Regions from separate parts of the Paenibacillus sp. P32E genome, predicted to be linked through region 1. Evidence: riboswitches for the same ligand, from Rfam matches in the RefSeq annotation. Region 1 holds a riboswitch; the other holds the start of a gene.

Region 1 (3,858 bases):
GAGGTTGATGTATTCAATAGCGGCATTGTTAATGTAATAAACTTAGTTAATGCTTTCGAGTCCAAGGTAGAGGAAGCTAAGAAATCTAATGTTAAGGTTGAACTTGCTGATACGAAAGGGCACTGGGCCGAAAAAACTATCGATACTTTCGTAAAGCTCCATGTGATTGAAGGTTACAACGATGGTACGTTCAAGCCGGATGGTGAGATTACGCGCGCTGAATTTGCAGTGATTCTGAGTCGGGTATTCGATATCAAAAGCGGCAACAATACTGGTGTTGCATTTAAGGACGTTGGCAGTCACTGGGCGAAAGGCGCCATCGAGAAGCTTGCAGAGGCAGGGGTTATCAGCGGCTACGAGGATGTTACGTTCAAGCCAGATAAAACAATCACCCGCGAGGAAATGGTTATCCTTTTGTCCCGCATCTTAAACCTTAACAACGTAACGAAGGACACCACCAAAGGCAATTTCAATGACCTGAAGGGTTCCTATGCAGCAAACGAGATCAAAGCTGAAGCACAAGCTGGTATCATAAACGGCAAAGCAGATGGGAAATTTGATGCTAAGAGCAACGCCACACGCGCAGAAGCTCTGCAGATCATCCTGAATGCGCTGAAGCTCAACCCGCAATTGAAGACGCTGTTGGATTCACTTAACTAATGCCGGTTCTCCGAAAAAAAGGGGCTGGCCCAAAAGTGGATTTTCTATGGCGGAAGGCAGTTCTCTTCATTCTTAAAACCACAAAAAGTGAGCAGAGCAGCGATTCTCCTGTTATTGAAGGATCGCTGCTCTGTTTTTTTGGTCATGGGTGGCTTGCTTTAGCAGATTATGGGTAAGGGAAAGCCATCCTACCTCAAGCGTCACTTTCTCCATACCGCGAAGTAGAAATCGCCGGAAGCCCCGGTTGCAGTTGTCCAAATACACTTTCCGGTTCCGTCATTTGACGCACGGCCAAGCGTAACCTTTCTCACTCCGTAGAATTTCCCGGCTGCTGCCAACACCGTAAGCGCCTAAGGTTTATAGTGCGTGCGGCCTTGGCTTTGGACGATTGGGACAGCTTGCGAGAAATGGAGCAACAGTGAGCAAATCATCGGCCGAATAAGAGTGAAACCAAAGAATGCGCCTTCATTCGCGGAGGGGAGGCGTTTTTGGCTTCTTTTGTCATCCCGGACGTTTTACAATAAATGCCCACAGGCGTAAGATTCAAATCAACAACCGAATGTAAGTTAACTGTTCTCATATGGCTGAATTCCGTAATTGGGAACGGGGGAACCAATGGTGAATGCGGCTTTTGCACAGTCAGCTGCCGCTCACCCGGGGTGAATCCCTGCTGCGTGCTGAAAAGCCGCTGTGGCAGGGTAGGGCAATCTCGCTGCCCGAATCCGTCAGCTAACCCCGTAAGCCTCGAAGAGAGAGGATGAGCGCCATGATCGATTAACCGACCACGGAGAGCCCTGCCGCTTCTGTGGTCTTTTTGTTGTGTGTGCAGGAAGGAAAGGCAGTCTGTACAAGGAACTAGAAATCTCATAACAACGATAATTAGAGACATTAAGGGTTATTTAAAATGCTCTATTATAAATGCTTCAAAGGGGGGATTCTTATCGTTACTGTATTTATCGTGTGCTTCTGGGTTGGACTAATACTCCTCCTCAGCGGCGGATTTCATGGGCATGGCCTGGCGGGTCATCTGCATGCGGGCGGCGGCGATGCCGGTGGACCCGGCTTTGTACCCATACTCCCTCTGATGGTGTTTGTCACAGTCTGGGGCGGTACAGGTTACGTGCTTGCCCGGTTCAGCGAAATGAGGATGCTCGCAGTGGTGCTGATTTGTACCGTGCTCGCTCTGCTTCTGGGCTGTGTGATGTATGCGGTGCTGGCCCGGGTGATGACCCGGTATGACAGCAGCATGAATGAACTGGATTACGAGCAGGCAGGGCAGCTCGGGTACATCAGTATCCCTGCAGCGGATGGGGCGGTCGGGGAAATGAAATATGTACTGCACGGAACCATGCGCTCCATTGGAGTACGGGCAGAATCCGGCCAGCAGCTTGATAAAGGCGACAGGGTTATTATTTTGAAGGTGAACAAAGGAATGGCGGCAGTCACCCTCTTCGAGAGGGATATCGATCAATTATAATTCACGGGGAGTGTCAATCCGAATGGTTATTCTGTATGTAATCGCGGCAATTGTTGTTGTTATTCTGCTGGCCTTGTTCAGTATCGTGAACTCTTATAAAAAGGTTCCGCCCAATCAGGCGATGATTGTGTACGGCCTTGGCGGCAAAAGAGTGGTCCAGGGCGGCGGGACATTCGTCATCCCCGGCTTCCAGAACAATAAGACCATCTCTATGATGTTGATGAGCTTCGACGTCATCCCGGCGCAGGCGATGTTCTCCAAGCAAGGCATCAAGCTCAACCTGGAGGCGGTGGCTCAGATTAAGATAAAAAGCGATCCTACCGCTATTCTGACTGCCAGTGAGCAGTTTATCGACCGGCCGGAGGAAGACCGCGAGACGATTATCCTGCATTCGGTGGAAGGCCATTTGCGCGGCTTAATCGGACAATTAACAGTGGAATCCATTCTCAAGACTCCTGACGAAATCAACAGCAAGATGCGGGAGACCTGCTCGGAAGACCTCGACAAGATGGGACTTGAGGTAGTCAGCTTCACCATTAAGAAAATTACGGATGACAAAGGATATATCGACAATATGGGGGTTCCGGAAATTGAGCGCATCCGGCGGGATGCCAGCATCGCCAAGGCGGAAGCGGAACGCGACATTCAGATCAAGCAAGCCGAGGCGGAGAAAGAATCCTCCATTGCCAAAGCTAATGCGCATCAGGCCACCATTGAAGCAGGAACTGCCGCCCGCGCCAAGGAATCTCAGTTTGAGAAGGAATTGAACATTAAGCAGGCGGACTTTAAGCTGGAGACTGAAGTGAAGAAAGCACAGGCGGATCTTGCATACGAATTACAGCAGAACAAAATCAAGCAGTCGCTGGTTACCGAGCAGGTCAAGATCACGCAGATGGAAGCGGAGGCGAACCGGACCGTCCGGGAAATCGAAGTTGAGCTGAGACAGAAGGAGCTGGAGGCAACGGTGATCAAGCCTGCTGAGGCGGAGAACCAAGCTACGATCATGAGAGCGGAAGCCGCCAAGCAGCGGCAGATTCTTGAGGCGGAAGCAGAGGCAGCCACCACGACCAAACGGGGGCTGGCAACAGCGGAAGCAGAGCTGGCGAAAGGGAGAGCCAACGCAGAAATTGTTCAACTGGCTGGAGCGGCGGAAGCAGGGGCACTGGAGAAGAAAGCCGAAGCGTACAAACAGTTTACGCAAGCCGCACTCACAGTGGAATTCTTAAAAGTTCTGCCAGAGCTGGCTGAAAAAATCGCTTCCCCGCTGGCCAAGGTCGATAAGATTACAGTGATTTCACAGGATGGGGCTTCATCCGGGGTGAATAAAATCACCGGTGATATCGCTAAAATCATGGCCCAGGTTCCTGAATTGACCCAGTCGCTTACCGGCATGAATTTTACAGAGGCGCTCAGCGGGCTGCTTGGCCGGAATAAAGAGCAGTAATTCTATAGCGTTATACCATACTATAATACTTCCTACTGTAGAACAGCAGGGGGTGCCCCACTTAGGGGACATCCCCTTATTTTGCTGCTGCCGAGAGCGTTACCACTCCACAATGTACTATCTCTTCTATGACAGTTATACTAAAACTACTATGTGATTTAGGATGAATAACGGGTGAATAAAGGGAGGATACATGATGATTAGAGCCACACAAGACAATGAATATGTTGAATTGACGAGTCCCACTCAGCTCCCCAAAGCTTCAGGGTTTCTATGG
Region 2 (3,858 bases), on a different contig from region 1:
TCCGTGCACGGGCATTTTGTGTTCCATATGATGAGATAAGAAGTAAGGTTATTTCTTCTCCGCAAGCCACATCGCTACATTCGCGATCTCCTCAGGCGCCAGCTTATCCTTGAAAGAAGGCATCTGTCCGCGGCCTTTGGTGACAATGGTGAAAATCTCTCCGGCGTCATGCTTGCCGCCTTCCTGCTGGAGGCTAGGGCCTACGCCGCCCTGAAGCTGGTCACCATGGCAGGTGATGCAATTCGCCTTCTTTACTGTGGCCTCAGCGCTCGCCGCATCCATCTGCACTTCCGGCATCGTTGGTTTGTTCTCCTCGGCGACTTCGGCTTTGCCGGGCAAGGTGAACATTAAGATTACCGCAAAGGCACAGGCGGCAAAAAACAAACCGCTCATGATCCATTTCTGCATCTGCATCCGTCCCCTCCATGTAAGCTGCTTCCTACATTATACAAGAAGGTAAAGCGTTATCATAGCGTTTGTGACAAAAAAACGAATGATTTGTGCTATTTATCATAGACCATACAATAAAATAGCTTATCGCCCGTTGGAGTCCGGCGTTCATATGTATCCGTAATCGTAAAACCACTTTTTTGATAAGCACGAATGGCTCTCTGGTTCCAGGTAAGCACCTCCAGATCTATCTCGCGCTCCGGATATCGTGCCAGGGCTGCCTTGACGATGGCGCTCATGAACAGATGGCCCATGCCTTGCCCGCATAGATCAGGCCGCATACCAATTCCGAGCCGAACTACACCTTCCATCGGGAATAGCTGTGCAAAGCCACAGAGGAACCCTTGGCTGTTTACCACCGAGACGTATTGCTCACCCCGCAGCCGGGGATCGCCGAACTCAATGTCCAGAGCCTGCATTTGCTCCCAGGACATCCAGCCATAAATGTTGTACGGGGGTTTGTATACCCATTCACAAATTTCTGCAGCGTGATTAACTTCCATGGGGACAACGTAAAAAGTTACCGGAGAACTAATCATCCGCCATCCGCCTCCCTTCAGAACAAAACGTTATATCATAATTATATACAAAACGGTTCCATTTCGACGCATAAACAATATATTTTAGAAAATTACAAAAATCGCGGTTTTTTATGTTTTGCAAATAACGAGAAGGGTAAATAATTTTTATAAAGACAAAAAAACAAGCCCCCTCCAAGATTTCGGCAAAAATCCTGGATAAGAGCCTGTTCGGTTATAAAAATTACTGCTTATTGCACATCGTCATTATCTTGGGAATCGGAAGCTACCGCTTGAAAAGCATCTGTGCTCATGATTCGTTTGGCGCCAACGTAGCGGTTGACGTAGTAGCTGTCACCCAGCGAGCTGATGGTTACACCACGCTTGGAAGAAGCGTGTGCGAACTTGCCTTCACCGACATAAATGCCGACATGAGATACCCCTTTACCGGTTGTATTGAAGAATACGAGATCTCCCGGTCTAATGTTATCGCGGGATACGGCAGTGCCCATCTGGTACTGGGAACCGGACTGGTGAGGAAGGTTAATTCCTATCTTATCAAACACATACATGGTAAATCCGGAGCAATCAAACCCGTTAGTCGAAATTCCGCCCGATACGTATTTAGTGCCGACGGCTTTGTCGATAACCTGATCCATTTTAGAGTCTGCGAAAGCGCTTCCTGCTCCGATGGTAAGAATGATCGAAAAGCTGAGTAGTGCTGCTGCTAGCTTCTTCTTCAAAAGTAAATACCCCTTCCAAATGCCTACGAGGTTAGCTTAAGGGTTCGGTTGAAGGTCCCCTATGACCCCTCTGTAAATAGGAGGTCAATTCACCCAAAATCGGTTCCCCCGTTTCCCTAATTGAATAAGGAACTCGGCACCACTGTTGATTAGATTAGCTTACGGATCAAAACAATGACAAAACCTTTGTAAATCAGGTTTGAATAATTACAAAAATGTTACTATCAACTCACTGCGATAATTGTAACAAAGACAGAAGCACTTGGCAATCACTTAAAGCATATTAATACATATTTTTTGAGCCTTTTAAGAGAAAAGGGCTTGATTTACGCGAGTTCTTTACGCCGTAAGTCAGCTGCATGGAAGATCTTAATGGGGTTTTTATCAAAAAGGTGTTTCGAAACTCTAAAAAGTGTGTAAAAGGGAGAATAAGGAAAAGGGAAAACCCGGAAAATGATTACGGCAATAATCAGCTCCGGGCTCGTATAAATTACATTTAGTTGTAAAGGTGTAATGTGAGGGGATCAAGCTTCAATTAATCGTAGGCAACAGTTTTGTAGGCTGTAGTGCTCATCACTCGTTTAGCGCCAACGTAGCGGTTGGCCCAGTAAGCTTGACTCAGCGAAGTTATGGTTACACCGCGTGAGCTGGAAGATTGTGCGAATCTGCCTCCACCGACATAAATGCCGACATGGGAAACTCCCGACCCAAAGGTATTGAAGAATACCAGGTCACCTGAACGCAGGTTGTTCCGTGATACGGAAGTTCCAACGCTGAATTGAGCCTTGGACGTGCGCGGCAGGGTAAGCCCGACATTTTTAAAAACATACGAGGTAAAGCCGGAGCAATCGAAGCCGCTTGTGCTAGTGCCTCCGAATTTATAGGTGGTTCCGATGGTTTTTGCGATAACGGTATCCATCTTGGAATCGGCGAAAGCGCTACCAGCTCCGATTGTGAATACCATCACTAGTGCAAGTGCGGCTGCGGTACATTTCTTCTTAAAATTCTGACTTCTCAAAAGATGTACTCCTTCCAAGGCCTGCGAGGTTAGCTTAAGGATTCGGTAGAAGGTTCCCCTATGACCCCTCTAAAGCGAGGTCAATTCACCCAAAATATGGTTCCCCCGCTTCCCGGTGCAGGGAATTTGGCGTTTTATGCACCAGAAGAGCGACGTGTCGACAATTAGTAAACGCTTGGAATGTTAATGTGATTGAATGTGTTGCATCTTAGAGATTACAAATTTGTTACTAGTAGTACAGGCACCATTGTACCAGAGGATTTACAGTTTTGCAAATACTCTTATTCACTTTGTAATTCAAAAAAGAGTCCCGCTCCCTCAAGGAGCAGCGACTCTTTTATTATGCCGGCTGAGCGGCTTAATTATTGTGGAAATGATTTACTGGACCAAAGGTGGTATTGAGCGGCGATTCCCCACATTTTGAACAGTGTATTGGGAAGGGGGGAGAACTGCCGAAGCAGAAGTGCCGGCATCCCCGGACAAAAGATCGATGCCGCTCCGCAAGCAAGCATCATGATCAAACTCCCTGCTCCCATCACAAAAGATAATCCCGCAGAAGGAAGGATCACCTTCAGACACACCAAGAGAGAAGAGAAAGTGCCTGTACCACCCGTATACCCGAACTGCATGTACAGCAGTACTTTTCGGATGAAGAACAGATATAGCAGCCAGGCCAGAATGTAAGGCACCAGTTTCAGCAATAGCTTATAATCCAGAATTCCGCTTAACAGCAGTCTGTACATTTTGGGAAGAAGCCAATACAGCGGCAGGGCTGTAAGCACCCATTCTGCAAGACTGAACAGCATCACCGGAAGCCCATACAGACGCATACCCGGAAAAAAGAACATCCCGCGCTCCCCCTTACGCTCCTGATGGAGCTCATGGAGCAGTCCTGCGCGGATGAATGGGGAGAGCAGCAGTCTGAATGCGCTTAGCGCCAGCAGCATCCAAAGCCAGTGCTGAACACCGGAATCGGAACCCAGTGCGAGCTGGCCCTCCACATAATACAGCAGCCTGCCTATCCCGCTGCCGCCCGCATCCTGATCGGGATAACGCAGCAGTACCGGGACTACGGCGCTTTTAACGAACTTGTACATGAAATAGCCCCAGAACAGCCGGTAGATAAACA

Evidence for each region. A riboswitch is a leader RNA that binds a small molecule or an ion and turns the genes downstream of it on or off. The one in region 1 is predicted to bind cyclic di-AMP.
Region 2: another riboswitch for cyclic di-AMP. It lies ahead of A3848_RS21840 (C40 family peptidase); the one in region 1 lies ahead of A3848_RS07635 (NfeD family membrane protein).

Annotation. Positions count from the first base shown of each region.
Region 1 covers NZ_LVYY01000006.1:159,291-163,148, forward strand. Annotated here, with positions in the region: gene A3848_RS32820 (InlB B-repeat-containing protein) at 1-660, shown strand, start outside; partial or broken gene A3848_RS33545 (transposase) at 772-990, opposite strand; cyclic di-AMP (ydaO/yuaA leader) riboswitch at 1,233-1,419, shown strand; gene A3848_RS07635 (NfeD family membrane protein) at 1,565-2,137, shown strand; gene A3848_RS07640 (flotillin family protein) at 2,160-3,581, shown strand; gene A3848_RS07645 (GH36-type glycosyl hydrolase domain-containing protein) at 3,778-3,858, shown strand, end outside.
Region 2 covers NZ_LVYY01000026.1:16,162-20,019, forward strand. Annotated here, with positions in the region: gene A3848_RS21830 (c-type cytochrome) at 49-408, opposite strand; gene A3848_RS21835 (GNAT family N-acetyltransferase) at 504-989, opposite strand; gene A3848_RS21840 (C40 family peptidase) at 1,220-1,711, opposite strand; cyclic di-AMP (ydaO/yuaA leader) riboswitch at 1,717-1,860, opposite strand; gene A3848_RS21845 (C40 family peptidase) at 2,247-2,675, opposite strand; cyclic di-AMP (ydaO/yuaA leader) riboswitch at 2,733-2,871, opposite strand; gene A3848_RS21850 (hypothetical protein) at 3,092-3,858, opposite strand, start outside.